DNA from 4 places in the Streptomyces sp. NPDC001415 genome. Region 1 is predicted to be linked to each of the others. Evidence: riboswitches for the same ligand, from Rfam matches in the RefSeq annotation. Region 1 holds a riboswitch; each other region holds the start of a gene.
The links. Region 1 has a riboswitch for cyclic di-AMP ahead of ACWC2B_RS09160 (transglycosylase SLT domain-containing protein). Riboswitches for the same ligand answer to the same signal wherever they lie in the genome.
Positions count from the first base shown of each region.

Region 1 (7,644 bases):
CGCCGAGGCCGGCCGCGCGCTGGCCCGCTGGCGGCGTGCCATCGCGGACTGGGCCGAGCAGCCCTCGAAGCCGATCCCCGCCGACCTCAAGAGCACGGCCCGCACCGCCCTGGACAACCGGCTCGACACCTCGGCCGTCCTGCGCCTCCTGCACGATCTGGCGACGTCCGACGATGTGCCGCAGGGAGCCAAGTTCGAGACCATGGCCTACATGGACCGGGTCCTGGGCCTTGAACTGGTCCGCGAGGTGGGGAGGGCTTGAGAGCCTGTGTCTGAGCCCGGGGGCCGGTGTACGCCGACGAGCGCACACCGGGGCCCTCCTCAACTCGCCGCAGGGCCAAGCGAGTTGAGGGCTCAGCCTTCGAAGCCGCCCTCGCTCAGGGCCTTGTCGATGCGGGCGCGATGCGTCTCTTCCCACGCGTCGAGGGATTCACCGGCCTCCTTCGCCAACTTCCGCCGGGCCTCCAGGAGCACCTGCTCCCAGCGTGCGCGGGGCGTGACCACGATGCCCTCCTCGTCGGCCACCACGAGGTCGCCCGCGTCGACCCGCACCCCGCCACAGCGCACGGGCTCGTTGAGCGGAGCCACGGCCTTCTTGGTTCCGGGGATGGGAATGACGCCCCGGGCGAACACGGGAAAGCCCAACTCGCGGACTTCGGCGAGGTCACGAATGACCCCGTCGGCCACGAACGCCGCGATTCCCCGGCGTTGGGCGACGGCGCACACGTTTCCGCCCGCGAGTGCGTAGTCCAGGTCGCCCGATTCGACGACGATGACCGAACCGGGCTCCGCGCGGTGGATGGCCGCGTGCAGCATGAGGTTGTCGCCCGCGGGACACCGTACGGTGAATGCGGGACCCGCGACGCGTGGCATCGGGGACCACAAAGGGCGAATGCCGATATCCATGACCTGGTCGCGGCCCAGGACGTCGGCGAGCGTGGTCGGGGAAATGTTCTTGAATTCGCTGATGTCGTTCATGTTTCTCCCTGACAGGACTTGATAGGGCGTAATAAAGGCTTGTTCAGGGCGCCAGTTGGGCGGCGCCGGGCGCGTTCGGCACCGAGCGCCGGAATGATCTCAAGCGATCTGATCCGCCGCCAGCAGGCCTTTCCGCGAGATGGGGTCGGTGGCGACCGGAGCCGTGCAGGCATGGGCGCCCGCCACCGCGCCGAATCGGCCGCATTCCCGTACGTTCCGGCCGGTGAGCCTGCCGTACAGGAAGCCGCTGACGTACGCGTCGCCCGCGCCGTTGGTGTCCACGACCGGGGCGTGCGGTGCGACGGCCGGGATGTGGTGCGGGGTGGACCCGCCGTCCCGGGTGAGGAGGTAGGAGCCTTCGGCTCCGGCCGTGGCGACCACGGTGTCAGCGCGGCCCTCGCGCAGGATCTCCCGCATCAGCGCGGGGGCGTTGTCACCCGCTCCCGCCGAGCTGAGGAACACGAGGTCCGAGCGGAGCGCGAACTCCCGGTGGTGCTCGGCCAGTCCGTCCCAGTCGTGCAGATCCGTGGAGACCGGGATGCCGAGGGCCTCGATGTCGTCGAACAGGAAACGCGCGAAGTTCATGATGGAGAGGTGGACATGGCGGGTTCGGCGCAGCCGGGGGAGGTAGAAGTCCCGGGGCATCCGCAGGTCGGCCGGGTCGCGGGCGTCGTAGAAGGGCATCCGGCGGCCGTTCGCGTCCACCAGGTTCACCGCGCGCCGGGTGCCGGCGGGGGAGATCAGCGGGGCGAAGTCCACATCACCCTCGGCCAGCAGCTCGCGCACCTGGGAGCCGATCCAGTCGTCGCCGATGCAGTCGATCAGGCCGACCGCCAGGCCGAGGGCTCGCGTCCCGAGGGCCACGTTCGCCCCGGTGTGCCCGGGCCACTCCACGATCGGGCCGACCTGCACCGAGTCGGCGAGCGGGACCGGCAGGGAGTCGACGCGTACGACCGTGTCCACCCCCGTGCCCCCGACCACCAGGACGTCGTACTCCGCGCTCTCTCGGATCACCGTTCCACCTCTCTGTCGCCTGGTCCCACCGTGGAGGGTGGCCTGTGAGCAATGATCTCCGGCAGGGGCGTGAGGGACACGTGTGCTGCCGCAGGTATGTGAGGCATGTGAACCAGGAGAAGTCCCGAGTGTCCTAAATGGAATGTTTTGGGATGCCATCACTCCGCTCGCACTCCCGCATTTATGATGTCCGAATTGGCCGCTATTGAGTGAGGCTCGCCTCTTTTGTGGATGGGCTGCCCGGTTGCTCGACGAGCGAGTGAATTGGGTCACGTGTGGGATGGTGGGCGCTCGGGCTCCTCGGGGTCATTTCGGTTGAACCGAAAGCGAGTTGAGGTCCCGGGCGGGGCGGTCGCGGCGTGTGGATTTAAGTGGATCAATATCCCGGATCGCGCCCATTGAATTCTGGCCTTGTTTCCGGTCGGCCTATTCGTTTACGTTCACCGTCAATCCGGAGGGAACGCCGAATCCTGCCGCCGTCCGGAGCCTCCCACACACGTTTGGCAGGAGCGGGGGAACCAGGTAAGCCGCCGATCCGGATTCCGGAACGGCTGGGGTGAAGTCGCGTGCGCCGCGACCGGACATCTCCCGTCCGAACCCGACAGCTCACCTCGTAGGCGAAGGAGAGGAATTCACCATGCCTGCAAAGGGCAAGCACCGCCGCCCCAAGTCCAGCTCGCTGTCCCGGGGCCTCGCCGCCGCCGGAACGGGCGGCGCCGTACTCGCCATGCCGGTGATCGGTGCGACCACGGCCGCCGCCGCGCCGGCCCACTCCGCCACCGCCGTCAAGGCCGCTCCCACGAGCTACGCCGTCGTCGCCGGGGACTCGCTCGCCAAGATCGCCGACGCCCTCAACGTGAGCGGCGGCTGGAAGCAGCTCTACCAGGACAACAAGAGCGTCATCGGTGGCGACCCGGCTCTGATCCAGCCCGGCCTCAAGCTCACCGTCGGCGGCCCGGCCGCGGCGAGCACCGCCCGGGACGCCTCGGCCGACCGGGCCGACCGCTCCGCCCGCACGACGAGCCTCACCGCCGCGAGCACGGCCGGCGCGCCGACGTACGCCAACAACCTGGACGGCTGGATCAAGCAGTCGATGGCCATCATGGCCCAGCACGGCATCCCCGGCAGCTACAACGGCATCTACCGCAACATCATGCGCGAGTCGTCGGGCAACCCCCTGGCGATCAACAACTGGGACTCCAACGCGGTGGCCGGCACGCCCTCCAAGGGACTCCTCCAGGTCATCCAGCCCACGTTCGCCGCCTTCCACGTGCCGGGTACGTCCATGGACCTCTACGACCCGGTCGCCAACATCACCGCCGCGTGCAACTACGCCGCCAAGACGTACGGCTCGATCGACAACGTCTTCGGGGCGTACTGACGGTCGCCCTCGGGGCCGGGCGCTTTCGGGGGGCGCCCGGCCGACCGTCGGCCCCAACCGGCGGTCCATCGCCCGGGGTTCAGCCCCGGCGGGCCAGAAGACAGGCGCGCCGGGTCGCTTCGCTTCCCGTGTGCGGTGTTCAAACGGGGAGCGGTGCAAATTTCGTTCACTCCCGAGGGTGAACAATTCGAAGGGTGCACGTTTCTGCATGCGGCCCTGTTCCTAGGGTGGTAGTGCGTCACCCCGGACCACGGTGACTGCCCGATTACCGAGTACCTCCGCACCCGCGGAGGCCAGTTCTGGACCGGGAGCTGCCATGGGAACCACCGCTCGGCCATCCGTCTCGGCCCCTGTGCCGCTTCCGCCGGGGCTGCTGCCGGACCGGCTCTCCAATGCCCGCACCTATCTGATGCAAGGGTTCACGGTGGTCGAGGTCCACGGCACCGTCGACCTGGCCACCGCGCCCGGAGTCCAGCTGCATCTCGACGCCGCCACGCAGCCGGCCCGGGCGCGCGTGATCGTGGACTTGCGGCCCGTGGACTTCTTCGACTGCGCCGTCCTCACTCTGCTGTGCCGGGCGTACCGCAGGATCCGGGCCCGCGACGGGCATCTCGGCGTGGTCTGCGTACGGCCGTGGCACCGGCGGATCCTCACGGCGGGTGGCCTCGACGCGCTCTTCGAGCCGACGACCACGATCAAGGAAGCGGCCCTGGTCGCCTTGACCGGGCCGACGGCCGACGACAACTAGCGCCGGGCGCGGTCCAGTTGTCGCCCTTTCAGAAACCGTGATCCGACCGGGCTTCACCGGCCCTTCGTGAGAGGTCGGACCAAGTGCCGGGCCGAGGTGCGGTCCGGGCGGCGCGGTGAGGGCTTTGAAATACACGGGGAAGAGTCGGCGTTCTTGACGGGAATGTCGGCAGGGGCGGGCGTATCGTCGCGCAGGTGACTGCGATGAGAAAGATCATCCTTCCCATGTCGGTCTCTCTCGACGGCTTTTTCACGGGGCCCGAGGGCGAAATCGACTGGCACATGGTCGACGACGAGCTGCATCAGTACGTCAACGAACAGCTCAGGCCCATGGGCGCCTTCATCAGTGGGCGCGTGACCCACGAGCTCATGGCCGAGTACTGGCCCACCGCCGACGCCGACCCTTCCGCCTCCCCGCCGGTCGCTGAATTCGCCGGTATCTGGCGGGAGATGCCGAAGATCGTGTACTCCCGGACACTTCAGAAGGCCGACTGGAACACCACGGTCAAACACGAGGTCGTCCCGGCGGAGATCGAGGCGCTCAAGGCACGGCCCGGCGGGGACCTGGTGATCGGCGGGGCGAATCTCGCCGCCACGTTCCGGCAGTACGACCTCATCGACGAATACCGCCTCTACGTCCACCCGGTCCTGCTCGGAACAGGCCGGCGCCTCTTCCCGACCTCGTACGCCGACACCCACGAGCTGCGCCTCGTCGAGACCCGCGCCTTCGGCAACGGCGTGGTCCTCCTCCACCACGAACGGGTCAGGGCAGCGCAGTAACCGGTACGTGAAGTCACCGACGGACGGCGGGACGGGCGAAATGGAACAGCAACTGGCCAGGCAATGGCTGGCGACAGCCGTCGAGGAGGCCCGGGCGGGACTCGCGGAGGGCGGCATCCCGATCGGCGCGGCGCTCTACGGCCCGGACGGAGCGGTGCTGGGCCGTGGCCACAACCTGCGGGTACAGCAGGGGTGATCCTTCCCTGCACGCGGAGACGGCGGCATTCCGCAATGCCGGAAGGCAGCGGTCGTACCGGGGCACGACGATGGTGACCACGCTGTCCCCGTGCTGGTATTGCAGCGGCCTGGTACGGCAGTTCGGCATTTCGCGCGTCATCGTGGGGGAGGACGAGACGTTCCGGGGCGGGCAGGAATGGCTGGCCGGGCATGGGGTGGAGGTCGTGGTGCTCGACGATCCGGAGTGTGTGGCCATGATGAAGGAGTTCGTCATGACCAACCCTGAAGTGTGGAATGAGGACATCGGAGACAGTGGGGAGTGACGCCCCTTGAGGGGCAGGGAGGAAGAAAGAGCCAACTCGCTTATTTTCCGGCCTCGTTGAGATGATCCGCCAGTTCCCTCAGGTGGCTGATCGTGGTGATTCCCGCCGGCAGCCCCTCCGGCCGGAGCCCCGAGCCGACAAGCACTGCCGACATGCCGAACTCCTCGGGCCCCACCGCATCAGTCTCCGGGTTGTCTCCCACGAACAGGACGTTCTCGGGCGGGCAGCCCGCCGCCTCGGTCACCGCGGCGTAGAAGCGGGGATCTGGTTTGCGGATGCCGAGGGCACTGGAGAGCACCAAGGCGTCGAAGCAGTCCGCGATTCCCGCGGCTCGCAGGGTCTGGAGTCGCACCTGCTCCGGCCGGTCCGTGTTGGAAGCCAGTACGCACCTCAGACCGGTCGCGTGGAGGTCCCGAACCGCCGAAGCCGCCTCGGGGTCGATCCTCGCGTCGGGCAGCGCCGTGAACACCGCTTCCATCGCGCGCCGCAGATCCGGGATGTCCGCGCCGCAGTCCTGGGCGGCGCGGCGCAGGCGCGTCTCGAACGTGCTGCGTACTCCTTGGACGCGGCCGGTCGGCCCGAGGCGCCGGATCACCGTGTCGAAGCGGGTGGGGAAGTCGTCGGGGATCAGCGTCCCCGGCAGATTCCGTAGGACTTTCGCGACCAACTCGCCGTCCGGGGCCGGGCCGTGGCCCGCCAGGGTGCCGACGAAATCCAGCGCCAATACGCGCACCCGCTCCATGAGGCCACCCCTTTCCCGGGACAGGCCTCACCCTATTCAGCTGCCTCGCGGATATCCGGCACCCCTTCCCGCGTCGCTGTCGCGAAGCCGATCTGGGCGCGGCCGCGTATCGCCCAACACCTTCTGGCATCCGGTCCTGTCGCAGGCGCCGCATGAACCCCAGGGGTCGGCCCAGGTTGACCGGTTCGAGCGGGTCTCTTGAGGAGTACTGGGACGCTTGGGCGGTGAGGGGCTCAGGCGGCCGGCGAAGGGTGCGGCGCGGAGCGCCACGTACGACGAGAGGAACGGAACATGCGCAAGAGGCACGGAACCCGGTGGCCGGTGCTCGCCGGTCTCACGGCACTGGGCCTGGCCGCGGGAGTGCTGCCCGCGGCCGCCGCCCCGCCGGATCCGGGTGCCCGTGAACAGGCCCGAGTACAGGCGTACTTGGGGCGAATAGCGAACTCTCCGAGCGGGCTCCGGCGCTTCATGGCGGAGCTGCCCAAGGGCGCGGATCTGCATCACCATCTGGGTGGCGCGGTGCGCCCGGAGTCGCTCATCGGGTACGCGGCGCGGGACGGCAAGTGCATCGACACCACGAGCTACGTCGTCACACCGGGACCCCGGCCCTGCGCGGCCGGACAACGCCCGGCGCGGGACGCCGCAGCGCCGGGGCCGTTCCGCCGGCACGTGATCGAGGCGTGGTCGATGCAGGGGTTCGTCCTGCCGCCCGACGGCGACCCGCAGCCTGGACACGACCACTTCTTCGACACATTCGGCAAGTTCGACGAGGCCGAAACCGGCCACGACGCGGACATGCTCGCCGAGGTGGCCCGGGCCGCGGCCGAAGAACACAGCAGCTACCTGGAGACGCTCACCACTCCCGAGGCAGGACCGCTGAACCAGCTCGTCGACCGCATCCTGCCGAAAGACCCAGGACCCGCCGACTTCGCCCGGTTCCACGCCACCCTGACCGCGAACCCGCAGTTCCAGGCCCTGGTCCGGCAGGCGGCCGACGACACCGACCGCAGCGTCCGCGACTACCGCAAGCAGCTGGGCTGCGACACCCGGACCGCCCCGAAGGCCTGCCAGGTCGCGATCCGCTTCGACTACCAGGTGCTGCGCGCCCAGGAACCGCGCCATGTCCTCGCCCAGCAGATCCTCGGCTTCGAGCTCGTACGCCAACACCTCGGCGGGGTCGTCGGCGTGAACATGGTGCAGCCGGAGGACGCACCCGTCGCGCTGCGGGACTACACGCTGCACATGAAGATGGTCGGCTTCCTCAAGTCGCTTTTCCCGAAGGTGCGGGTCAGCCTGCACGCGGGTGAACTCGTCGAGGGCCTCGACGGGGTCGCCGGACGCGATCTGACCTTCCACATCAACGAGGCCGTCACCGTGGCAGGCGCCGACCGGATCGGCCACGGCGTCGACTTCCCCCGCGAGAAGAACCCCGCGGCGCTGGCCGCGCGGATGCGCCAACAGCACGTCCTCGTCGAGGCACCCCTCATCAGCAACGCCCAGAT
Region 1 covers NZ_JBSFIE010000005.1:280,973-288,616, reverse strand. Annotated here, with positions in the region: gene ACWC2B_RS09175 (hypothetical protein) at 1-262, shown strand, start outside; gene ACWC2B_RS09170 (RraA family protein) at 355-978, opposite strand; gene ACWC2B_RS09165 (carbohydrate kinase family protein) at 1,078-1,992, opposite strand; cyclic di-AMP (ydaO/yuaA leader) riboswitch at 2,444-2,627, shown strand; gene ACWC2B_RS09160 (transglycosylase SLT domain-containing protein) at 2,630-3,373, shown strand; gene ACWC2B_RS09155 (STAS domain-containing protein) at 3,690-4,121, shown strand; gene ACWC2B_RS09150 (dihydrofolate reductase family protein) at 4,325-4,900, shown strand; partial or broken gene ACWC2B_RS09145 (nucleoside deaminase) at 4,941-5,400, shown strand; gene ACWC2B_RS09140 (HAD family hydrolase) at 5,441-6,142, opposite strand; gene ACWC2B_RS09135 (adenosine deaminase) at 6,434-7,644, shown strand, end outside.

Region 2 (7,644 bases), on a different contig from region 1:
CGCAGGGGCAGCGGTGCGCGATCGCGCGCAGCCCGCGCGGCGGGCGGCCCAGCTGCTGCTTGAAGGCGGCGATGTCCGCGTCGGTGGGCTCGGTGCGTTCGGTCTGGGGCGGGGGCGTTTCCATGCCTGGGTCAGTCTCTATCGCTAGCAGGTGGTCAGTTGGCGGGGCGGTCGGCGTTGTCGACGCCGTCCCAGAGGTTGGAGTGCCAGGCGCGGCCGGTCTCGACCTTGTCCTCGCGGTGCTTGTTCGCCGTGCCCGGGTCGACGACGGTGAAGCCGGTCTCCCCCGGGAACTGCATGTGCAGGTGCTCGCGGGCCAGTTTCTCGATGTACGCGTCGTCCTGGAGGCGCGCCTTCTCGTCCCGCAGCTGCTCGACCGCCTTCTGGGCGTCGACGGCCCTGCGCTGCTGGTCGGAGATGTCGGCGCGCTGCGAGACGTACTGCCGCATGGGGTAGGCGAGCGCCACGATCATCGAGCACAGCACCAGGGCGAGCAGCGCCGCCCGGCCGGTGAGCCGGGAGCGGCGGGCCTGTCGTTTGCTCTGCGAGCGGTAGACGCGGGCGGCGGTCTGCTCGCCGAGCGCCTTGAGCCGAGCCGCGGTGGAGAACCGGTCGCGGTCCTTACCCTTGGCGTTCTTGCGCATCGCTCTCGCGCCTCCCCGTTACACACGGACGTCCCCGGACACGGTACGGGACCGCGGCCGGGGACGTACGTACGACTGGCTAGGGCGTCGGCCCTTCACACTGATCAGCCTTGGACTCGAAGCTGCTCAGCCTGTGAAGCCGCTCAGCCCTTGAAGCGCGGGAAGGCGCTGCGGCCCGCGTACACCGCGGCGTCGTCGAGGATCTCCTCGATGCGCAGCAGCTGGTTGTACTTGGCGACGCGGTCCGAGCGGGCCGGGGCGCCGGTCTTGATCTGGCCGCAGTTCACCGCGACGGCGAGGTCGGCGATGGTGACGTCCTCGGTCTCGCCGGAGCGGTGGGACATCATGCACTTGAAGCCGTTGCGCTGGGCCATCTCGACGGCGTCCAGGGTCTCGGTCAGCGAACCGATCTGGTTGACCTTGACGAGCAGGGCGTTGGCGGAGCCCTCCTCGATGCCGCGCGAGAGGCGCTCGGGGTTGGTGACGAACAGGTCGTCGCCGACGATCTGGACCTTCGAGCCAAGACGCGAGGTGATGGTGTTCCAGCCGGCCCAGTCGTCCTCGAACAGCGGGTCCTCGATGGAGACCAGCGGGTACGCGGAGACGAGCTCCTCGTAGTACTCGGTCATCTCGGCGGCCGAGCGGGACTTGCCCTCGAACTCGTACTTGCCGTCCTTGTAGAACTCGGACGCGGCGACGTCGAGCGCGAGCGCGATGTCCTTGCCCGGGGCGTAACCGGCTTCCTTGATGGCCTCAAGGATGAGGTCGAGGGCGGCGCGGTTGGACTCCAGGTTCGGCGCGAAGCCGCCCTCGTCGCCGAGGCCGGTGGACAGGCCCTTGCGCTTCAGGACGCTCTTGAGCGTGTGGTAGACCTCGGCACCCCAGCGAAGGGCCTCGGAGAAGGACTCCGCGCCAATCGGGGCGATCATGAACTCCTGGATGTCGACGTTGGAGTCGGCGTGCGACCCACCGTTGAGGATGTTCATCATCGGGACGGGCAGCAGGTGCGCGTTGGGACCGCCCAGGTAGCGGAACAGCGGCAGGTCGCTGGCCTCGGAGGCGGCGTGCGCGACGGCGAGCGAGACGCCGAGGATGGCGTTGGCGCCGAGCGAGCCCTTGTTGTCCGTGGCGTCCAGGTCGAACATGGCCTGGTCGATCAGGCGCTGCTCGGTGGCGTCGTAGCCGACGAGCTCCGGGCCGATCTGCTCGATGACGGCGAGAACGGCCTTCTCGACACCCTTGCCGCCGTAGCGGTTGGGGTCGCCGTCGCGGAGCTCGATGGCCTCGAAGGCACCGGTGGAGGCGCCGGACGGAACTGCAGCACGGCCGGTGCTGCCGTCGTCGAGGCCGACCTCGACCTCGACCGTGGGGTTGCCTCGGGAGTCCAGGATTTCCCGGGCTACGACGACGTCGATGGACGGCACGAGCATCTCCTTCTGGGATGTGACGCTAGATGTGACGCAAGCAGTGCAGGGCCTTGCGGGGTCGCTTCGCCTTGCGACAAGAGCCTAACCGGCTCTGGAGCTCCGGCCAGCCGGGTGCCCGCCTCCTGGGACGAAAAAGGGCCCAAGAACCCTGATTCCCGGGCAAAGGGCCACAACACTACTGCCGGGTAACAGCGAAAACCCCGGCCCGGCGCGTACGGGGGAATGCGCGCCGGGCCGGGGCGACCTGGGGGGGTGGGTCAGCTTCAGCTGAGGTGCAGCTTCTGGCCCGGGAAGATCAGGTTCGCGTCCTTGACGATGTCCTTGTTCAGCTCGAACAGCTTCTGCCAGCCGCCCTTGACGCCGTTGGCGGCGGCGATGTCACCGAGGGTGTCGCCGGACTTGACGGTGTACTCGCCGTTGCCCTGCTTGACCGGCTCGGTGCGCTGCTCGTCGCGGCTGGCCGGCGCGGACTCGGTGCGCTCGGCCTTCTTCGCCTTCGGCTGCGACTTCTGCTGGGGCTGGGCCTGCTGCTTGGGCGCCGCGGGCTTCGAGGCCTTCGGCTTCGAGGACGAGCCGGAGGTGTCGACGTCGGCCTTGCTGCCGCCGGACGTCAGGTTGCCGGCGCCGGCGCAGCCCCAGGCACCCGGGCCCTGCATCGCGAGCAGCTTCTCGGCGGTGGCTATCTGCTGGCCCTTGGTGGCGAGGTCGGCGCGCGCGGCGTACTGGGTGCCGCCGGCGGCGGCCCAGGAGGACTGCGAGAACTGCAGGCCGCCGTAGTAGCCGTTGCCGGTGTTGATGGACCAGTTGCCGCCGGACTCGCACTGGGCGACGGCGTCCCAGGTCTGGACGGAAGCGGCGGAGGCGTTGCCCGCCGCCATCAGCGGGGCGGCCACGGCGACACCGGTGACACCGGCCAGCGTGGCGACACGGACGGCCTTGGACGGGCGACGGTGCTTGCCCTTGCCGGAAAGCAGCATGGAGGTTCTCCTCACCGACGCCTGCGAGGTGAGCTGTCGGGTTCGGGCGTGAGCTGCCCGGCCGAGCGTCGATGCGCCCGTCTTCACCCCAAGCCGTTGCGGCAGTCGTCTGAACTGCCGGGCCCGGCACTTACCTTGGGTCCCCCGCTCCTGCCTACGGCGCATAAGCGTCGACTGTTCCCGTCGGCCGACGGCAGGATTCGGCGTGCTCGGTCGACGGGGCTCGTGGTGACGAGCGAGTCCGACGAAAACACACGCCCCGCCAATGTTCAAAGACGCACATCGGGGAGAAATCCCCCCTACTTGCCGTCACACAAGGGATGTTTCCGCAGGTGAGGGGCGGGGCGGACGGACCGGGCAGACGGGACACGCCAGTTGAGGCGAAGAGACCCATGTCTCACTTGCACAGAACGGACATACGCCAGCGAACTAACCCTGCTTCGGTGCCGACTTCGGGGCCGTCACGACCGCCGCGACACCCTTCAGGTCCAGGCTCTGGCCAGGCAGGATGAGGTTCGGGTCGGTGCCGATCAGCTTCTCGTTGGCGTGGTACAGCGCGGGCCAGCCGCCCTGGATCTTGTTCGCCTCGGCGATGACCGACAGATTGTCGCCGGGACGGACGGTGTAGTCGCCGTTGGCGGCGGGGGTGTTACCGGACTCACGTGAGGCATCGTCACCTCGCGAGGCGTGACGTCCGGAATCGCGACTATCGGTGGAGTTGCCCGAATTGTTCGAACCATTGGAGCCACTGGACCCGCTTGAGCCACTGGACCCATTCGATCCGGCCGGGCCGCTCGGGTCGGTCCGACCGGTCGTCGGGGCGGACGAGCCGGTGCCGCCCGGGGTCGTGCCCGCGCTCTCCTCCGGCGACGGCGACCCGCGGTGCTTGCCGGGGCTCGTCGGGGTGGATGCGGACGGCGTCGGGGACTTGGCCGGGTCGCTCGGCTTCGTGGGACCCGGAGTCGGCGTGGCGGGCGTGGAGGCGCCCGGCGTCGGGGTGGCGTCGGGCGCCTTGGTGTCCGGAGCGGAGGGGGTCGCGGGGGCGGGCGTGGGCGTGCCGGTCGACGTGTCGGGCGCGCCGGGGTCGACCCCCGCCGAGCCCCCGCCCCTGGTGAGCCCGGCGGCGCTGCCGCAGTTCGCGAAGGCCTGCGGACCCTTGGCCTTGAGCACCTGCTCGGCGACGGCTATCTGCTGGGCGCGGCTGGCGAGGTCGGCGCGCTGGGCGTAGTCCGTACCGCCGTACGCCTCCCAGGTGGCCTGCGAGAACTGGAGCCCGCCGTACAGGCCGTTGCCGAAGTCGGCGCTCCACATTCCGCCGGACTCGCAGGCGGCCACCTGGTTCCAGGTGCTCGCGTCAGCGGCGTTCGCGCCGGTCGCGGCGAGCAGGGGAAGGGCGATGGCCGATCCGGTCACTCCTGCCGCGACGACGAGAGCGGGTGCCTGGCGGGGTCGACGATGCCGTCCATTCCCGGAGCGCATGCGAAAGGCCTTCCGTGTGACTGCTGAGCCGAATGAACGGTGAACGTAGCCGTACTCGAACGCTTGTCACAAGTCGATGCAGCCGGGATCACATAAAAGTCACAGTCTTGACGGTCCGTCAGATACGGCTCGGACGCGGGCCCTCAACGCGGCGGCGTGAACTCGACCGGCAGGGCGCGCAGTCCGCGCATGATGAGCCCGCCGCGCCAGCGCAAATCGTCAGGTTCCGCCGCGAGCCGCAGGTCAGGAAGGCGCCGCAGCAGGGTCGCCAGAGCCGTCTGCCCCTCAAGGCGCGCCAGCGGCGCACCGAGGCAGTAGTGGATCCCGTGCCCGTACCCGAGGTGCTGGTTGTCCTTGCGGCCGAGGTCGAGCGCGTCCGGGTCGGCGAAGCGCTCGGGGTCGCGGTCGGCGGCGGCGAGCACCACGAGCACGGGGTCGCCGGCCGCGATGTCCCGCCCGCCGAGCGTCAGCGGCTCGGTGGCGAACCGCCAGGTCGCCATCTCGACGGGCCCGTCGTAGCGCAGGAGCTCCTCGACGCCGGTTTCGAGCAGGCCCGTCTCCCCCGCGGCGAGCGAACCCTGGAGCCGCTCGCGCTGCTCGGGATTGCGGAGCAGGGCGTACGTGCCGTTCCCGATCAGATTGACCGTGGTCTCGAAGCCGGCGAAGAGCAGGATGAAGGCCATGGCGGCGGCCTCGTTCTCGGTCAGGTGCTCGCCGTGGTCGCTCGCCTCGATGAGCCGGGAGATGAGGTCGTCGCCCGGGTTCTCGCGCTTCTTGTGGATGAGCTCGGCGAGGTAGTTGCGCATCTTCTTGACCGAGCGGGCAACGCCACCGCGCGGTCCGCGGCCGTGCCGGATCATCATGCCCGCCCAGTCGCGGAAGTCGTCCTGGTCCTCGCGCGGTACGCCGAGCAGGTCGCAGATGGCGTAGATGGGGAGAGGGAAGGCGAACTCGTGAATGAGATCGGCCTCGCCCTTGGCCTCGAACGCGTCGATGAGCTGGTCGGTCAACTCCTGGACGCGGGGCGCGAATTGGGCGACCGTACGCGGAGTGAACGCCTTGGAGACGAGCCGCCGCAGCCGGGTGTGGTCCGGCGGGTCGATGTTGAGCAGATGCGTCATCAGCTCGGCCTTGCGCTCGCCCGGGATGCCCGTCTTGCCCTTGGCGTGCGCCGGCTCGTCGTGGTGCGCCGGGTTCTTGGAGAGCCGCTGGTCGGCGAGGGCCTGCTTGGCGTCCCCGTACCGCGTCACCAGCCACGCCTCGACGCCGCTGGGCAGCCGGGTACGGTGCACGGGGGCGTGCTCGCGCAGCCAGGCGTACGCCGGGTACGGGTCGGTGGCGAACTCCCAGGTGAAGAGTTCGGGGGCGGGCGGGGCGGGCGGAATGGGGTTGTTGTCCTGCACCTCTCGACCGTATCCCGCTCTCTCCCCTACATTCACGCGGTGGATCAAGAGGATCAAGAGGCGCTGAGGGCCGGCTTCGCGGTGGTGGAGCGGCGGGCCGAGCATGCGGCCAAATACTTCTATTCCCACCTCTTCTGGCACAACCCGGGCCTGCGGGCGCTGTTCCCGTCCGGGCCTGAGGCCATGGAGCGCCAGCGCGACCGGCTGTTCGCCGCGATCACGGAGGTCGTGGGCCGCCTCGGCGACCCCTCCCTCCCCTCCTATCTGCGTGCGCTGGGCCGCGACCACCGCAAGTTCCTCGCGGCGCCGGAGCACTACGCGGCGGTCGGCGCGAGCCTGCTCGCCGCGTTCGCCCGGGCGGCGGGCGGGGCGTGGACGGCGGAGGTCGAGAAGGCGTGGTGCCAGGCGTACTCGGTGATGTCCGAGACGATGCTGGAGGGCGCGGCCGCGGCGGCCTCGGCGGGGGAGCCGGCGTGGTGGGGCGCGGAGGTCGTCCGCCATGCCCGCTACGGCCCCGACCTGGCGGTCCTCACCCTGCGCCCGTCGCCCCAACTCCCTTATACGGCAGGGCAGTACGTGAGTGTGGCGCATCCGCGGGTGCCGGGGGCGTGGCGGACGTACTCGATCGGGAACGCGCCGCGTGCGGACGGCACGGTCGACCTTCATGCCAGCCGGGTTTCCGGGGGGCTGATGTCGACGGCACTGGTCGAGCGGACGGACCCGGGGGACGCACTGCGACTGAGCCCGCCCGCGGGCTCGTTATCCCTGGGGCCGACCCCGTCCGGCCCGCTGACCTTCATAGCCGCGGGTACGGGGTGGGCCCCCATGAAGGCCCTGCTGGAGCAGCTGACCCGGGCTCAATTCGCGGACGAGGTACGGCTGTTCGTGGTGGCGCGGGATGTGGCGTACCTGTACGACCGGCCGGCTGTTGAGGCGCTGGCCTCCCAACTCCCTTGCCTCCACACGACGTTCATCACGCCGGCGCCGGGGCGGGATCCCCTTCAGGCCACGGAACGCCTGATCACCGCGCTGGGTCATCGCAGCCACTGGCCCCACCATGGCGTGTATCTGGCGGGGCCGCCGGGGTTCATGACCGAGGTCCGCGGGGTTCTGGTGGGGCTGGGGGTGGACGTGGGCCGTGTCTTCAGCGACGCGGTCCCTTCGGCGGGCCCGGGTCCCCGCCCGCTCGGCCCGGCGGAATGGCTCTTGAACCGCCCGGCCCCGCGCTGGCACAACCCGGCGGACCGGCGGGGTTGAGCCCCACCCCGGCCCTGGGGCTCGCTCCTGGGGCTCCGCCCCAGACCCCGGAGGCCCCTCCCCACCCCTTCCCGAAAGCCTCCGGCGGAGCCGCAGAGTGTCACAGCGGGAAGGGGCGGGGTGGGGGAATCAGCCCTCGGTCGAGCGGATCGCCTCCCGGTAGGCCCGCGCCGCGCCCCGCAGCGCCGCCTCCGGGTCGACCCCCGCCGCCTCCGCCTCCACCGCCAGCGCGAGGAGCCGATACCCGACCCCCTCCCCGGAGGGAAGCGGCACGGACAGCCCCGCCGTACGGGCGCGCGCGGACAGCTTGGCCGCCAGGGCCAGGGCCGGCTGCCCCAGCGGGACCCCGTCCGTCACGGACGAACGCTGCTTCTCCACCGCCTTCATCCGCAGCCAGTGCGCCTTGACCTCCTCCGGCGTCGAGGCCGTCTCCGAGCCGAAGACGTGCGGGTGACGG
Region 2 covers NZ_JBSFIE010000011.1:113,406-121,049, forward strand. Annotated here, with positions in the region: gene ACWC2B_RS17490 (DUF501 domain-containing protein) at 1-124, opposite strand, end outside; gene ACWC2B_RS17495 (FtsB family cell division protein) at 156-644, opposite strand; gene eno (phosphopyruvate hydratase) at 788-2,074, opposite strand; gene ACWC2B_RS17505 (transglycosylase family protein) at 2,335-3,048, opposite strand; cyclic di-AMP (ydaO/yuaA leader) riboswitch at 3,052-3,220, opposite strand; gene ACWC2B_RS17510 (transglycosylase family protein) at 3,478-4,527, opposite strand; gene ACWC2B_RS17515 (cytochrome P450 family protein) at 4,671-5,930, opposite strand; gene ACWC2B_RS17520 (globin domain-containing protein) at 5,970-7,187, shown strand; gene ACWC2B_RS17525 (nucleoside triphosphate pyrophosphohydrolase) at 7,317-7,644, opposite strand, start outside.
Region 2: linked by a shared signal. The riboswitch ahead of ACWC2B_RS17505 (transglycosylase family protein) and the one ahead of ACWC2B_RS09160 (transglycosylase SLT domain-containing protein) in region 1 are both predicted to bind cyclic di-AMP.

Region 3 (7,644 bases), on a different contig from region 1:
CCGGGGACGCCCGGGCCCCCACCGCTGCCGCCGCCACTGAGAGCCTGTGTCTAAACCCCGCCCGGGCCCGCGCACTCGCCCGAGGCACTCGCCCGGGTGTGCCCGAGTCGCCGGGGGAGCCGGAAAGCGCCAGGCTGGACGGGTGCGGCAGCGAGCAGAGGGCGACGGGCGCCTGGTACGGGCGCTACCCGTACTGCTGGTCGTCGTCGGCTTCGTCTTCGACGCCTCCACCCCGCCCGATCTGACCGCCGCCGCCCTGTTCGCGGGCGCCCCGGTCGTCGCCGCACCGTTCTACTCGGGCCGCGGCACCGCTCTCGTCGGCCTCGGCTCGGCGGTCGCCGTCGTGGCGCTCTGGTTCATACACGATCTGCCCAACCTCGGTGAAGGGTCCAGCGAGCTGTTCACCGTGCTCACGGTGAGCGCGCTGGCCCTCGTCATCAACCGCATCCTGCGCCGCAGCGGTGAACAGCTCGCCTCCCAGCGCGTCATCGCGGAGACCGCCCAGCGCGCCGTGCTGCCCACGCCCGCGGCCCGCATCGGCGGCCTCCATGTCGCCGCGCGGTACGAGGCCGCGCAGGCGGACGCCTTCATCGGCGGGGACCTGTTCGCCGTGCAGGACACCCCGTACGGGGTCCGGCTCGTCGTCGGCGACGTACGCGGCAAGGGGCTCCAAGCGGTGGAGGCCGTCGCCGTGGTGATCGGCGCGTTCCGGGAGGCCGCCGAGCAGGAGTCATCCCTGGAGGCGGTCGCCCAGCGCCTGGAGCGGGCGCTGGCCCGCGAGGGCACCCGGCGCGACCGGCTGGACGCGGTCGAGGGGTTCACCACCGCGCTGCTCGCCGAGATCCCGCGCGGCGACGGCACCGTACGCCTGGTGAACCGGGGGCATCCCGAGCCCTTCATGCTGCACGAGGACGGCTCGCTCGACGTGCTCGTCCCGGCCGAGCCCGCGCTGCCGCTCGGCATGGCCGACCTCGGGGTGTGGCCGGACCGGGCGGACGTGCGGCCCTTCCCCGCCGGGTCGACGCTGCTGCTCTACACCGACGGCCTGTCCGAGGCGCGGGACGACAGGGGTGTCTTCTACGATCCCGGCGCCCGGCTGCGCGGCGCGATCTTTCCCGGCCCGGAGGAGGTCCTGGACGCGCTCGTCGACGACGTACGCCGCTACACGGGCGGCGGCGCGAGCGACGACATGGCGCTGCTCGCGGTGGCCCGCCCGGCCGAGGGGCAGCCGGAGCGGCGGCGCACGGTGAGGATCGTGAAGTAGCACGGTCGCCGTGACATGAGGGCGTCACGGTGTGTGCCCGAAGGATGCCACTGCGCATAACAATTGACACACCGTCAGAATGGGGGTGTGACGGGGGCGACCCTGAGAGGTTGTCAACTCGCCCGAATTGGACCGCCTATGGGGTACTAAGTCCTGGCCAGGGCCGTTAACGATCAGTGGGAACGGCTTGGAATCCACCCCCGGCGTCTATTAACGTTCGATAACGCAGCGCGGTCGTCCCAGCCGCCGCCAAGGCGGCACCGTGCGCATGCGCCGAATCCCGCGAGGGAACCGGGGAACCACCAACTTGGGGTGAATCGGGCGCCCGTCATGGGCGTTCGTAGGAGACCTTCCTGCTCCGAACCCGTCAGCTAACCCGGTAGGCGAGAAGGAAGGAAAGGAGCGCGCCCTCGTGGCGTCCAACGAGCCTGCCCTCGACACCCCCCTCCCTCCGGTTTCCCTGTACGGGGACGCACCCGGCGAGACCGAGACCTGGGAGGAGTGGGACCCGACCGAGGAGTCGGTACGCCCGGTACGCGGCCGGCACCGGGTGGCCAAGCAGCGCGGCGGGCTCGCCCGCAGCTCCACGGTTCTGGGCGTCGGCGTCATCGCCGCGGTCGGCGCGGGCGGCATGGCCACCGCGCAGACCAAGCCGCCGGTCTCCATATCGCTGCCCGACTCCATATCCAGCAGCCTGCCGGACCTCGGGTCGCTGCCCGGCGTCGGCGAGCTCGTCTCGCACGACAGCCCGGACACCCCGAAGACCGCCGCCGCCAGGGCCGATCAGAAGATCGCCGGCTCGCCGCTGACCATGACGGGGCTGTCCACCAGCGAGGCCGAGCAGGGCGCCACCGACGCCGGTGAGGCGCTGCGCGCCCGCATCCTCCAGCAGGCCGAGCAGCAGAAGGCCGGTGCGGTCGCCGAGGCGAAGGCGGCCGCGCAGAAGGCCGCTGCGGAAAAGGCCGCCGCCGAGGCCAAGGCCAAGCAGGACGCGGCCGCGGCCAAGGCCGCCGCCGAGAAGAAGGCGGCCGAGGAGGCCGCGGCCAAGAAGGCGGAGGAGGAGCGGCTGGCCAAGCTGGCCGCGAGCTACTCCCTGCCGGTCGGCTCGTACACGATCACTTCCACGTTCGGCGAGGCCGGCTCGATGTGGTCCTCCGGCCACCACACCGGCCTCGACTTCGCGGCCCCGACGGGCACGCCGCTCAAGGCGATCCACTCCGGGACGGTGAAGTCGGCTGGCTGGGCCGGGGCGTACGGCTACCGCACGGTGATCACGCTGGATGACGGCAGCGAGCTCTGGTACTGCCACCAGTCGTCGCTGGCGGTGAGTGAGGGGCAGAAGGTGTCGACGGGGGATGTCATCGGGCGGGTCGGGGCGACCGGGAACGTCACGGGGCCGCACCTGCACCTGGAGGTGCATACGCCTTCCGGCACGGGGATCGACCCGATGGCTTGGCTCCAGTCGAAGGGGCTGAACCCCTGACCCACCCCGGACCCTTGGAGGGCGCCGCAGGGTTGATCCCGGCGGGGTCGGAATACCCACCCCCGTAAGGGAGTTGATCACCCCATGACCTCTCTCCGTACGCTCGGCAGCTCCGACCTCTCCGTGTTCCCCCTCTCCCTCGGCGGCAACGTCTTCGGCTGGACCGCCGACCAGGACCAGTCCTTCGCCGTTCTGGACGCCTACACCCACGGCGGCGGCAACTTCGTCGACACCGCCGACCTGTACTCCGCCTGGGGCGAGGGCAACTCGGGCGGTGAGTCAGAGACGATCATCGGCAAGTGGCTGGCCGCCCGCGGCAACCGGGCCGATGTCGTCGTCGCCACCAAGGTCGGCGCCCACCCCGCGTACAAGGGCCTGGCCCCGACCAACATCAAGGCCGCCGTCGAGGAGTCGCTGCGCCGCCTCGGCACCGACTACATCGACCTGTACTACACGCACTTCGACGACCCCTCCGTGCCCGTCGAGGAGATCGTCACCGCCCTCGACCAGCTGGTGCGGGACGGCAAGGTCCGCGCGCTCGGCGCCTCCAACATCAGCCCGGAGCGGCTCCAGGAGTCCCTGGACTTCTCCGACCGCGAGGGCCTCGCCAAGTACTCGGTGCTCCAGCCGCACTACAACCTGGTCTCGCGTGGCACCTACGAGGGCGCCCTCCAGGAGACCGCGTCCCGCGCGGGCCTGGCCGCCGTCCCCTACTTCGCGCTCGCCTCCGGCTTCCTCACCGGCAAGTACCGCCCGGGCCAGTCGGTGGACAGCCGGCGGGCCGAGGGTGCGGGCGAGCACCTGGAGACCGAGCGGGGCCGCAAGGTGCTGGCCGCGCTCGACCGGATCGCCCAGGAGACCGGCGCCGAGATCGCCACGGTGGCGCTGGCCTGGCTGGCCGCCCGGCCGACCGTCGCCGCCCCCATCGCCTCGGCCCGTATCGTCGAGCAGCTCCCGGCGCTGCTCGCGGTCGCCGACCTGGAGCTGACCGGCGCGCAGCTGTCCGAGCTGACGGCCGCCTCGGCGTAGGTACGGGCTCGACGCGTAGGCACGGACTCAGCGCAGGTACGGGTTGTACGGCGCCGGGCCTGTGGCCGGGCCCGGTTGCCCGTAAGGAACCTGCGGAACGTAAGGAACCTGCGGAACGTAGGGGGCATACGGCGCGTACTGCGCGTGCTGGGTGTAGGGGTGCGGCGGGCCCGGCTGCGGGGGCAGCCAGATCCGGCCCGTGGCCCCCGCCGCGTACAGCAGCGCCGGGCCCGCGACCGGCTTGCGCTCCCACAGATGGTGGAGCAGCTCCTGCTCGCGTGCCGCGAAGTCGGGGCCGGGACCGACCGCGCCCGCGCTGCGGTAGGCACGGTGGCGCAGGAAGGCGAGCGCGGTCGCGAACGCCTCGTACTCGGCGACCGCCCGCGACGCCGGCTTCCCCCCGAACGTGCGGTGCGCGAAGTCGCGGGCCGTCGCGCGGGCCCGCATCGAGGACAGCGCGAGCGGCTCCGCGGGCCCGAGCCAGCCGGCCGCGGCGTACGCGGGCAGCTCGGCGGCGACCGTACGCAGCTCGCGCTGCCGGCTCCAGATCGCGAGCCAGGTGAGCAGCCCGAACACCGGCACCATGAACGCCCCGTACACGATGTAGAAGCCGTACACCCCGAACAGCGTCGAGCTGTTCCACAGGGCGTGCATGCCCATCGCGCACACCAGGCCGCCCAGCGGGAACACGACCCGGCGCAGTCGCTTGCCGGGTGGCGCCAGCGCGGCCGCGCCGAACCCGATGCCGCTCAGCACCGTGAACAACGGGTGCGCGAACGGCGACATGACGACCCGTACGAAGAAGGTCGCCGCCGTCGTCGAGCCTCCGCTGTGGCTGGCCTGGTCCTCGCCGAACGCGTTGCCCAGGTAGAGGATGTTCTCGGTGAAGGCGAAGCCGGTCGCGGTGAAACCGGCGAAGACCACGCCGTCGACGATCCCCTTGAAGTCGCGTCTCCTGAAGAGGAACAGCAGCAGGACGGCCGCCGCCTTCGCGCTCTCCTCGACTATGGGCGCTATGACGCCGGCGCCCAGATGGTCGGCCGAGGAGGGGTCGGCGGTGGCCGTGGCTATCCAGCGCGTCGCGAACGAGTTGGCGATGATCGCCACCAGCGCGGCGGCGCAGGCACCCCACGCCAGGGCGAACAGGAGGTTGCGCCACGGCCCCGGGTCGACCCGGTCCAGCCAGCGGAACGCGGCCCCGAGCAGCGGCACCGGAAGCACCGCGAGCCCCAGCCCCACCAGGAAACCCTCAGTGCCGGTCTGATCCCGTACCAGCGCGAGGATGACCAGGCCGCACAGGGCGAGCAGGGTGATCAGCGCGCCCGCGCGGACCGCCTTGGAACGCCAGAAGTCGCGGCGCGGCCGGTAGCGCCACTTCGACCGGTCCGGCGGGACCGCGTCGAACCGGGGCCCGTCCGCGCACGCCGGAACGGGCCCGGCCGGAATGGCCGGCCCGGCCTGCTGGGGCGCCTGCCCGGGATGCGGGCGATGCGGAAGCGACTCGAAGGACACCAGACGACCCTAACGAGGGTCACTGACAATCCGCGACGGTGCCTGCACTACCCGCACTGCCGGCCTCGGCCGCCCGGCCTGAACCGCCCGCACTACCCGCTGTGCCCGACCCGACGGAACAGCAGGTCGTGCACCACGTGGCCCTTGTCGAGGCCCTGCCCCTCGAACCGCGTCAGCGGCCGGAACGCGGGCCGGGGCGCGTAGCCGCCGCCCTCCACCGTGTTCTCGAAGTCGGGGTGCGCGCTGAGGACTTCCAGCATCTGCTCGGCGTAGTCCTCCCAGTCCGTCGCACAGTGCAGTACGGCGCCGGGCTTCATCCGCGTCGCGGCCAGTGAGAGGAACTCGGGCTGGATCAGGCGGCGCTTGTGGTGCCGCTTCTTGGGCCAGGGGTCCGGGAAGTACACGCGCAGGCCGTCCAGGGCGTCCGGCTCCAGCATTTCGCGCAGCAGGATGATCGCGTCGCCGTTGGCCACCCGGACGTTGCTCAGGCCGCCGCGTTCGGCGAGGCCGAGGAGGTTGCCCTGGCCGGGGGTGTGCACGTCCACGGCGAGGATGCCGGTGGCGGGGTCGTCCGCGGCCATCTGCGCGGTGGCCTCGCCCATGCCGAAGCCGATCTCCAGGACGACGGGCAGCCCGTCGAACATCTCGGCCAGGTCGACCTTGCGCAGCCCGTCGATGTCGAAGCCCCACACCGGCCACAGCCGCTCCAGGTACTCGCCCTGGCCGGTGGTGACGCGGCTGCGGCGGGGCTGGAAGCTGCGGATCCTGCGCTCGTGGTGCGAGCCGGCGGGGTCGGCCGCCGGGCCGCCCGGGAAGCGGGGTGCCTTGTCCCTTGGCAGGACCTTTTCGATCGGCCGGGCCGGGGACTCTGGGGTGCGGGGCTGCTCAGACACAATGCGGCCAATTCTACGGGCTTCGCTTCGCGGTGCTGGTGTCGGCGGGGGCGCTGCCGACCGGCGGGGCTCGGCCCCACGGCCCCGGGTATTCACGGTTTTCCCTGGCGGGGCGGGGCGCTTCCGCGTCTTTGTGGTCGAGTGCGGCTCGGCTGTGGATGGTCGCGCAGTTCCCCGCGCCCCTGTAGGACCCCCGGGGTCGCCAGTGGCCGGGCTGCGGCCTTCCCGGTCGGCTGCGGATCGTGCGTGGTTGCTCGCGCAGTTCCCCGCGCCCCTAGCGGGTGTCGGCTGGTCGCGCCCGCGCGGCGGAGCCGCACCAGGGCACCGCCCCGCCCCCAGCCCCCAGGGGCGCGGGGAACGGCGCGAGAAGCGACCACGGCCTGCGGGCGACGGGTGGGTCTAGGGGCGCGGGGAACTGCGCGAGGGGCAGGCTCTCAGGGGCCGGGCAGGGTCGCCAGGACCCGGGTCGCCACCTCTCTGCCGATCGGGAGGGACGCCGTCGCCGCCGGGCTCGGGGCGTTCAGGACGTGCACCGCTCTCGGGGTTTCCCGGATCAGGAAGTCGTCCACCAGGGTGCCGTCTCTCAGGACTGCCTGGGCCCGGACTCCTGCCGGGGCCGTGCGCAGGTCCGATTCCTCAACCCCGGGGAGCAGGCGGCGGACCGCCTCGGTGAAGGCTCGCTTCGAGAGGGAGCGGTGCAGTTCACCCGCGCCGTAGCGCCAGTGGCGGCGGGCTATCCGCCAGGTGCCGGGCCAGCCGAGGGTGCCGGCGAGTTCGGCGGGGCGGACCGTGCGCCAGTCGTAGCCCTCGCGGGCCGCGGCCGGGACGGCGTTGGGGCCGACGTGGACCGAGCCGTCGACACCCCGGGTGAGGTGGACGCCGAGGAAGGGGAAGGCGGGGTCGGGCACCGGGTAGACCAGGCCCTTGACCAGGCCGGGCCGGGCCAGCTCGTAGTACTCGCCGCGGAACGGCACGATCCGCACCCCGGGATCGTCGCCCGCGAGCCGGGCCACCCGGTCGCAGTGCAGGCCCGCGCAGTTCACCAGGGCGCGGGCGCGCAGCACCGTACCGTCCGCCGTGCGCACGGCGACGCCCAGCGCGGGGCGCCGGTCGATGCGGACGACCTCCGCGCCGTACCGCACGTCCGCGCCGGAAAGATCGGCGAGGCGGGCCGCCACCGCCCCGTAGTCGCACACCCCCGTCGTACCGACGTGGATCGCCGCCAGGCCGCGTACCTCCGGCTCGTACGCCGCTATCTGCGCCGGGCCCAGCTCGCGCACCGGGATGCCGTTCTCCCGACCGCGCTGGACCAGGGCGTGCAGCCGGGGCAGCTCGGCGCGCTCGGTGGCCACGATCAGCTTGCCGGTGACCTCGTGCGCGATGCCGTGCCGGGCGCAGAACTCGACCATCTCGGCCGCGCCCCGCACGGCGAAGCGCGCCTTCAGCGAGCCGGGCTTGTAGTA
Region 3 covers NZ_JBSFIE010000019.1:115,644-123,287, forward strand. Annotated here, with positions in the region: gene ACWC2B_RS24440 (hypothetical protein) at 1-40, shown strand, start outside; gene ACWC2B_RS24445 (PP2C family protein-serine/threonine phosphatase) at 143-1,264, shown strand; cyclic di-AMP (ydaO/yuaA leader) riboswitch at 1,526-1,665, shown strand; gene ACWC2B_RS24450 (M23 family metallopeptidase) at 1,677-2,747, shown strand; gene ACWC2B_RS24455 (aldo/keto reductase) at 2,832-3,776, shown strand; gene ACWC2B_RS24460 (PrsW family intramembrane metalloprotease) at 3,804-5,288, opposite strand; gene trmB (tRNA (guanosine(46)-N7)-methyltransferase TrmB) at 5,381-6,139, opposite strand; gene lhgO (L-2-hydroxyglutarate oxidase) at 6,616-7,644, opposite strand, start outside.
Region 3: linked by a shared signal. The riboswitch ahead of ACWC2B_RS24450 (M23 family metallopeptidase) and the one ahead of ACWC2B_RS09160 (transglycosylase SLT domain-containing protein) in region 1 are both predicted to bind cyclic di-AMP.

Region 4 (7,644 bases), on a different contig from region 1:
CCGTGCCGCCACGGCTGCCGGAGTCCCCATGACGATCGCCAAGGCCGACGGCAACCCGGTCAACGCCGCGTCCATGCTCGCGGTGCTCGGTCTGGGTGCGCAGGGCGGCGAGGAGATCGTGCTGGCCTCCGACGCCGAGGGCGCGGACGTCGCGCTCGACCGGCTGGCGAAGCTGGTCGCCGAGGGTCTTGAGGAGCTCCCCGAGACCGTCTGATCGGGCTGATCGGGCTGATCCGACTGGTTCGGCTCATCCGGTCGACGACACATCACGTCGCATCGAAGGACCGCTGCTCCCGAAATTCGGGACCGGCGGTCCTTTCGTTTTCCCGCCACTGCCGCATGGGAAATTGCAGGGGAAAGCCAATTTCGGGCAGCACGCTGCGGCGGCGTTTATCGCCTTCTTTGTATACGGCTCTGCCGTTAAGCGCGGACGCTCGCGGTGTTTACGGCATGTTGCGAAGTCCTCACGTCCGCGGTCCTGCGCAGCCGATGGGCGGAAAAGGATCGCTCGGCGTGCAGAGTGGTGAGGGAGCGGGCGCGTTCGGCGTCGCCGCGGGCCACCGCGTCGGTGATCGCGCCGAGTTCGGCCCAGGTTTCGGCCGGGCGGGCCGGCACCTCGACCGCGTACATCCAGGCGATCTTGTGCCTCAACTGCGTGAGCAGCGCGATCAGTCCGGGGCTCGCGGAGGCCTGGGCGAGCGTCTCGTGGAACCAGCCGCCGAGCGAGCGCAGGTCCTCGCCCTGGCCGCGCCGGGCCCGGTCCTGACCCAGCCTCACCAGGCCGCGCAGCACCTTGAGATGGGCTTCGCTGCGGCGCCCGGCGGCCCGGGCGGCGGCCAACGGCTCAAGCAGCAGGCGCAGTTCGAGGAGGTCGGCGGCCTCCAGGTCGGTGGGCTCGGCCACACAGGCGCCGGCGTGTCTGCGGGTGGTGACGAAGCCCTCGGACTCCAGGGTGCGCAGGGCCTCGCGGACCGGGACGCGGGAGACTCCGTAGCGGCGCGCGAGGACTTCCTCGGTGAGCCGGCTGCCGCGCTCGAATACGCCCGAGACGATGTCGTCGCGGATTGCCGTGCATACCGAATGCGCCGGAATGTGCATGACCGGACCTCCGCCTTAATCCCCGCGAAACGCGGTCGAGCAACGTCTGTTCCGCGACTCTATGACAGGCCTTGTTAATTCCCGGTGACGTGCCTGAACCAATGGATATCTTTTGGCCAATGGCGAAGACCCCCGGCGGATGTGCCGGGGGCCTTCGGTGTGCGCGGGGCCCCGAGTGCGGGTGCGCTTCAGATGTCTGGGGCGGTCTTCAGGCGCCTCGGACCGTCTTCGGACGTCTCAGACGGTGACGCCGTGCGAGCGCAGGTAGGCGACGGGGTCGATGTCCGAGCCGTAGTCCGGGCCGGTGCGGGCCTCGAAGTGGAGGTGCGGGCCCGTGGTGTTGCCGGTGTTGCCCGACAGCGCGATCTGCTGGCCCGGCTCGACGCTCTGGCCGACGGAGACCTGGATGACCGAGAGGTGGCCGTACTGGGTGTACGTGCCGTCGTTCATCCTGATCACGACGTTGTTGCCGTAGGCGCCGCCGTTGCCGGCCTCGACGACGGTGCCGAGACCCACGGCGTGCACCGGAGTGCCGATCCCGGCGTGGAAGTCGATGCCGGTGTGGCTGCCGGAGGACCACAGCGATCCGCCGGTCTTGTAGCCGGTGGACACATAGCTGTCGGATATGGGAGCCACGAAGGTGTTGAGGCGCTTGCGCTCGGCCTCGCGCGCGGCGCGCTCCTTGGCCTCGCGTGCCTCCTTGGCCCGCTGCTCGGCCTTCGCCTTGGCGGCGGCCTCGGCCTCGGCCATCGCCTTGGCCTTCGCGGCGGCCTGCTTCTGCGCGTCGGCCTGGGCGCCCACCTGGTCGGCGATGCTGTCGCCGATGACGATGGCCTGGGTGAGGCCGGTGTCGACCGTGGTGGTGCTGGGGGCCGCCATGGCCGGGGAGGCGAGGGTGCCTACGACTCCGGCGGTGGCGAGGGTGGCGATGCCCGCGATGTTCGCGCTGCGGCGCGTCATACGGCTGGGCGCGCGATGCTTCCCGGTGGCACGGGTGAACGCCATGAAGTGGCGGTGTCCTTTCCTTCCATCTCGCCTACCGGGTTAGCTGACGGGTTCGGAGCAGGAAGGTCTCCTACGGGCTCCTCCGCGGGCGGAGGCGTCCGATTCACCCCAGGGACTGAGTGGGTCCCCGGCTCCCCAGGCTCGCGCCTTCGGGGACTCGGCGATCACTGTCCGGTGCCGCGGCTGCGACGGGTGGTGACGGACAGCGGGACCGACGCTAGACGGCTGATCTTTCAATCACCAAACAGACACCGGTTTTTGTAGCGCACGCCACATGACAGACAGGCAACCTCCCCAACAAACCGGACATTGAGCCGGACATCAGGAGGACCCCGGCAGCGCATCCGCCGCCGGGGTCCCGTGTCCCTCGACCGTCCGGGCGCCTCGATCGGCCCGGACGGTGCGTCAATCAGCCTGCCACGACGGTCACTTCACCGATTCCGAGCGCCCTGACGGGCTCCTCGATCTGTGCCGCGTCGCCCACCAGGACCGTGACGAGCCGGTCGGCCGGGAAGGCGTTGACGACGGCCGCCGTCGCCTCCACGGTGCCGGTCCCGGCGAGCAGCGCGTACAGCTGCGCCTGGTAGTCGTCGGGCAGGAACTGCTCGACCTGGTCGGCCAGCGTCCCCGCGACGGCCGCCGCGGTCTCGTACTTGAGCGGCGCGACGCCCACCAGGTTCTGCACGGCCGTCTCGCGCTCGGCATCCGTCAGACCCTCGGCCGCCAGCGTGCGCAGCACCTTCCACAGGTCGTCGAGGGCCGGGCCAGTGTTCGGGGTGTCGACCGAGCCGCTGATGGCGAGCATGGCCGCGCCGCCGTCGGGGCCCGAGCGCAGCACCTGGCCGAACGCGCGCACCCCGTAGGTGTAGCCCTTCTCCTCGCGCAGCACGCGGTCGAGGCGCGAGGTGAGCGTGCCGCCCAGGCAGTACGTACCGAGCACCTGGGCCGCCCAGACCCGGTCGTGCCGGTCCGGGCCGATGCGGCCGATGAGCAGCTGGGTCTGGACCGCGCCCGGGCGGTCCACGATGACGACCCGGCCCCTGTCGTCGGCGGTGATCGGCGGGACGGGGCGCGGCTCGGCGCGGTCGCCGGTCCAGTCGCCCAGGGTGTCCGTGAGGATCGCGTCGAGGTCGGTGCCCGACAGGTCGCCGACGACGACGGCGACGGTCGTCGCGGGGCGCACATGCTCCTCGTAGAAGGCGCGCACCGCGGCCGCGTCGATCGCGGCGACCGTCTCCTCGGTGCCCTGGCGGGGCCGGGACATGCGCGCGGAGGCCGGGAACAGCTCCTTGGAGAGCTCCTTGGCGGCCCGCCGGGAGGGGTTGGCCTGCTCGTGCGGGATCTCGTCGAGCCGGTTGCGCACGAGCCGCTCCACCTCGGAGTCGGCGAACGCGGGGGCCCGCAGCGCCTCGGCGAGCAGCGAGAGCGCCTTGGGCAGCCGCGAGACCGGCACTTCGAGGGAGACCCGGACGCCCGGGTGGTCGGCGTGCGCGTCGATGGTGGCGCCGCACCGCTCCAGCTCGGCGGCGAACTCCTCGGCGGAGTGCTTGTCGGTGCCCTCGGTCAGGGCGCGCGCCATGATCGTGGCGACGCCGTCGAGGCCCTCGGGCTCGGCGTCCAGCGGGGCCGCGAGGAAGATCTCCACGGCGACGACCTGCTGGCCCGGGCGGTGGCAGCGCAGCACGGTCAGACCGTTGGCGAGCGTGCCGCGCTCGGGAGCCGGGAAGGCCCACGGCGTGGGGGTGCCGGCGGCCGGCTGCGGGTGGAACTCCATGGTCACGACAGCGTCCGTCACTGGCCCGCCTCTTCTTCCTCTTCGTTGCCTGCCTCGGGTGCCGCGATGGGCTCGTACACCAGGACCGCCCGGTTGTCGGGGCGCAGTCTCGCGGCGGCGACCGCCTGCACCTCCGCGGCGGTGATGTCCAGGACGCGGTCGACGGCGGTCAGGGCGAGCTGCGGGTCGCCGAACAGCACGGCGTACCGGCACAGTTCGTCGGCGCGGCCGGCCACGGTGCCGAGCCGGTCGAGCCACTCGCGCTCCAACTGGGCCTGGGCGCGCTCCATCTCCTCCTCGGTCGGGCCCTCCTCGGCGAACCGGGCGAGCTCCTCGTCGACGGCGGCCTCGATGTCCGGGACGTCGACGCCCGCCGACGTCTTGACGTCCAGCCAGCCGAGCGAGGGGGCTCCGGCGAGCCGCAGCAGGCCGAACCCGGCGGCCACCGCGCTCTGGTCGCGGCGGACCAGGCGGTTGTGCAGCCGGGAGGACTCGCCGCCGCCGAGGACGGTCAGCGCCAGGTCGGCGGCGTCGGACTCGCGGGTGCCGTCGTGCGGCAGCCGGTAGGCGGCCATCAGGGCGCGCGCCGGGACGTCCTCCTCGACGACCTCGCGCAGCTGACCGCCCATGGTCTCGGGCAGCGCGCCGTCGCGCGGCGGCTGCTTGCCGTCGTGGAGGGGGATGGAGCCGAAGTACTTCTCCACCCAGGCCAGCGTCTGCTCGGGGTCGATGTCGCCGACCACGGCGAGCACCGCGTTGTTGGGCGCGTAGTACGTACGGAAGAAGTTCCGGGCGTCTTCCAGGGTCGCCGCGTCCAGGTCGGCCATCGAGCCGATCGGCGTGTGGTGGTAGGGGTGGCCCTCCGGGTAGGCGAGGGCGGTCAGCTTCTCGAAGGCGGTGCCGTAGGGCACGTTGTCGTAGCGCTGGCGGCGCTCGTTCTTGACGACGTCGCGCTGGTTCTCCATCGACTCCTCGTCGAGCGCGGCGAGGAGCGAGCCCATGCGGTCGGCCTCCAGCCAGAGCGCGAGCTCCACCTGGTGGGCGGGCATGGTCTCGAAGTAGTTGGTGCGCTCGAAGCTGGTGGTGCCGTTCAGCGAGCCGCCGGCCCCCTGCACCAGCTCGAAGTGGCCGTTGCCGTGCACCTGATGGGAGCCCTGGAACATGAGGTGCTCGAAGAGGTGGGCGAGGCCGGTGCGGCCCTTGACCTCGTGGCGCGAGCCGACGTCGTACCAGAGGCACACCGCTGCGACCGGGGTCAGGTGGTCCTCGGAGAGCACCACGCGCAGGCCGTTGGCCAGTCGGTGCTCAGTGGCTGTCAGACCGCCGGAAGCGGCCTGCGCTGTGGCCGTGTGACCCATGGGCATGTACGTCCCTTCGTTCGCGATGTGCAGTACTGCGAGGTGGAGTACTGGCGGGGGAAGTCCTCGATTGAAGAAGTCCTGCCACTGTATGCAAGCGCGCGGGCACCTGGCGAAGTTCCCGGGTCGCGGTCGGCGTTGTCAGTGGGACGGTCCACAATGGTCGGCATCAGACCCGTTCCGGTACGTGAAGGAGCAGCAGCCGCGATGGCCCGCCGCAGCACGAAGACCCCGCCGCCGCCCGACGACTTCGAGGAGCGGATCCTCGACATCGACGTCGTCGACGAGATGCAGGGCTCCTTCCTTGAGTACGCGTACTCCGTGATCTACTCGCGGGCCCTGCCGGACGCCCGGGACGGCATGAAGCCCGTCCAGCGCCGCATCGTCTACCAGATGAACGAGATGGGCCTGCGGCCCGACCGTGGCTATGTGAAGTGTGCCCGTGTCGTCGGCGAGGTGATGGGCAAGCTGCACCCGCACGGCGACGCGTCGATCTACGACGCGCTGGTGCGCATGGCGCAGCCGTTCTCGATGCGCCTGCCGCTGGTGAACGGGCACGGCAACTTCGGCTCGCTGGGCAACGACGACCCGCCGGCCGCCATGCGGTACACCGAGTGCAAGATGGCGGACGCCACCTCGCTGATGACGGAGTCGATCGACGAGGACACCGTCGACTTCGCGTCGAACTACGACGGCCAGGAGCAGGAGCCGGTCGCGCTCCCCGCCGCGTATCCGAACCTGCTGGTCAACGGCTCGTCCGGGATCGCGGTCGGCATGGCGACCAACATGCCGCCGCACAACCTGGGCGAGGTCATCGCCGCCGCACGCCATCTGATCCGGCACCCGGACGCGGACCTGGAGGCGCTGATGCGCTTCGTGCCGGGCCCCGACCTGCCGACGGGCGGGCGGATCGTGGGCCTGGGGGGCATCAAGGACGCGTACGAGTCGGGCCGCGGCACCTTCAAGATCCGCGCCACGGCCTCGGTGGAGAACGTGACGGCGCGCCGCAAGGGCCTGGTCGTCACCGAGCTGCCGTTCACGGTCGGCCCGGAGAAGGTGATCTCCAAGATCAAGGACCTGGTCGGCTCGAAGAAGCTCCAGGGCATCGCCGATGTGAAGGACCTCACCGACCGTTCGCACGGCCTGCGTCTGGTCATCGAGATCAAGAACGGCTTCGTGCCCGAGGCCGTCCTGGAGCAGCTCTACAAGCTGACGCCGATGGAGGAGTCCTTCGGCATCAACAACGTGGCTCTGGTGGACGGCCAGCCGCTCACCCTGGGGCTCAAGGAGCTCCTGGAGGTCTACCTCGACCACCGCTTCGACGTGGTGCGGCGCCGCAGCGAGTTCCGCCGCACCAAGCGCCGCGACCGGCTGCACCTGGTCGAGGGCCTGCTCGTCGCCCTGGTCGACATCGACGAGGTCATCAGGATCATCCGGTCGAGTGACAACTCGGCGCAGGCCAAGGAGCGGCTCATCGAGCGCTTCTCGCTGAGCGAGATCCAGACGCAGTACATCCTGGACACGCCGCTGCGCCGGCTCACCAGGTTCGACCGGATCGAGCTGGAGAGCGAGCGCGACCGGCTGACCGGCGAGATCGACGAGCTGACCGGGATCCTGGACTCGGACAACGAGCTGCGCAAGCTGGTCTCGGCCGAACTGGCCGCGGTGGCCAAGAAGTTCAGCACCGACCGGCGCACCGTGCTCCTTGAGTCGGCGGGCGCCCCGGTCGCGGCCGTCGCCCTCGAAGTCGCGGACGACCCCTGCCGGGTGCTGCTCTCCTCCACGGGTCTGCTGGCCCGCACCGCCACCGGTGATCAGTTCGTGGCCGGTGAGGACGACAAGCGCGTCAAGCACGACGTGATCGTCTCGGCGGTGCCCGCCACCCAGCGGGGCGACGTGGGCGTGGTCACGTCGAGCGGGCGGCTCCTTCGCCTCGCGGTGATCGACCTGCCCCAGCTCCCGGACACGGCGTCCGCGCCGAACCTGTCGGGCGGCGCCCCGATCTCGGAGTTCCTGTCCTCCCTGGAGCCCGACGAGACGGTGGTGTGCCTCACCACGCTCGACGAGTCCTCGCCGGGCCTCGCGATCGGCACCGAGCAGGGCGTCGTCAAGCGCGTGGTGCCCGACTATCCGGCGAACAAGGACGAGTTGGAGGTCATCACCCTCAAGGACGGTGACCGGATCGTGGGCGCGGCCGAGCTGCGCACCGGCGAGGAGGACCTGGTCTTCATCACCGACGACGCCCAGCTCCTGCGCTACCAGGCGAGCCAGGTGCGCCCGCAGGGGCGGCCCGCGGGCGGCATGGCCGGCATCAAGCTGACCGACGGCGCCAAGGTCATCTCGTTCACGGCGGTCGACCCGGCCGGGGACGCGGTGGTGTTCTCGGTGGCGGGCTCGGGGGCCACCCTG
Region 4 covers NZ_JBSFIE010000022.1:30,886-38,529, reverse strand. Annotated here, with positions in the region: gene ACWC2B_RS25855 (HPr family phosphocarrier protein) at 1-214, shown strand, start outside; gene ACWC2B_RS25850 (GntR family transcriptional regulator) at 421-1,098, opposite strand; gene ACWC2B_RS25845 (M23 family metallopeptidase) at 1,336-2,103, opposite strand; cyclic di-AMP (ydaO/yuaA leader) riboswitch at 2,117-2,276, opposite strand; gene ACWC2B_RS25840 (M16 family metallopeptidase) at 2,513-3,877, opposite strand; gene ACWC2B_RS25835 (M16 family metallopeptidase) at 3,895-5,235, opposite strand; gene ACWC2B_RS25830 (DNA gyrase/topoisomerase IV subunit A) at 5,443-7,644, shown strand, end outside.
Region 4: linked by a shared signal. The riboswitch ahead of ACWC2B_RS25845 (M23 family metallopeptidase) and the one ahead of ACWC2B_RS09160 (transglycosylase SLT domain-containing protein) in region 1 are both predicted to bind cyclic di-AMP.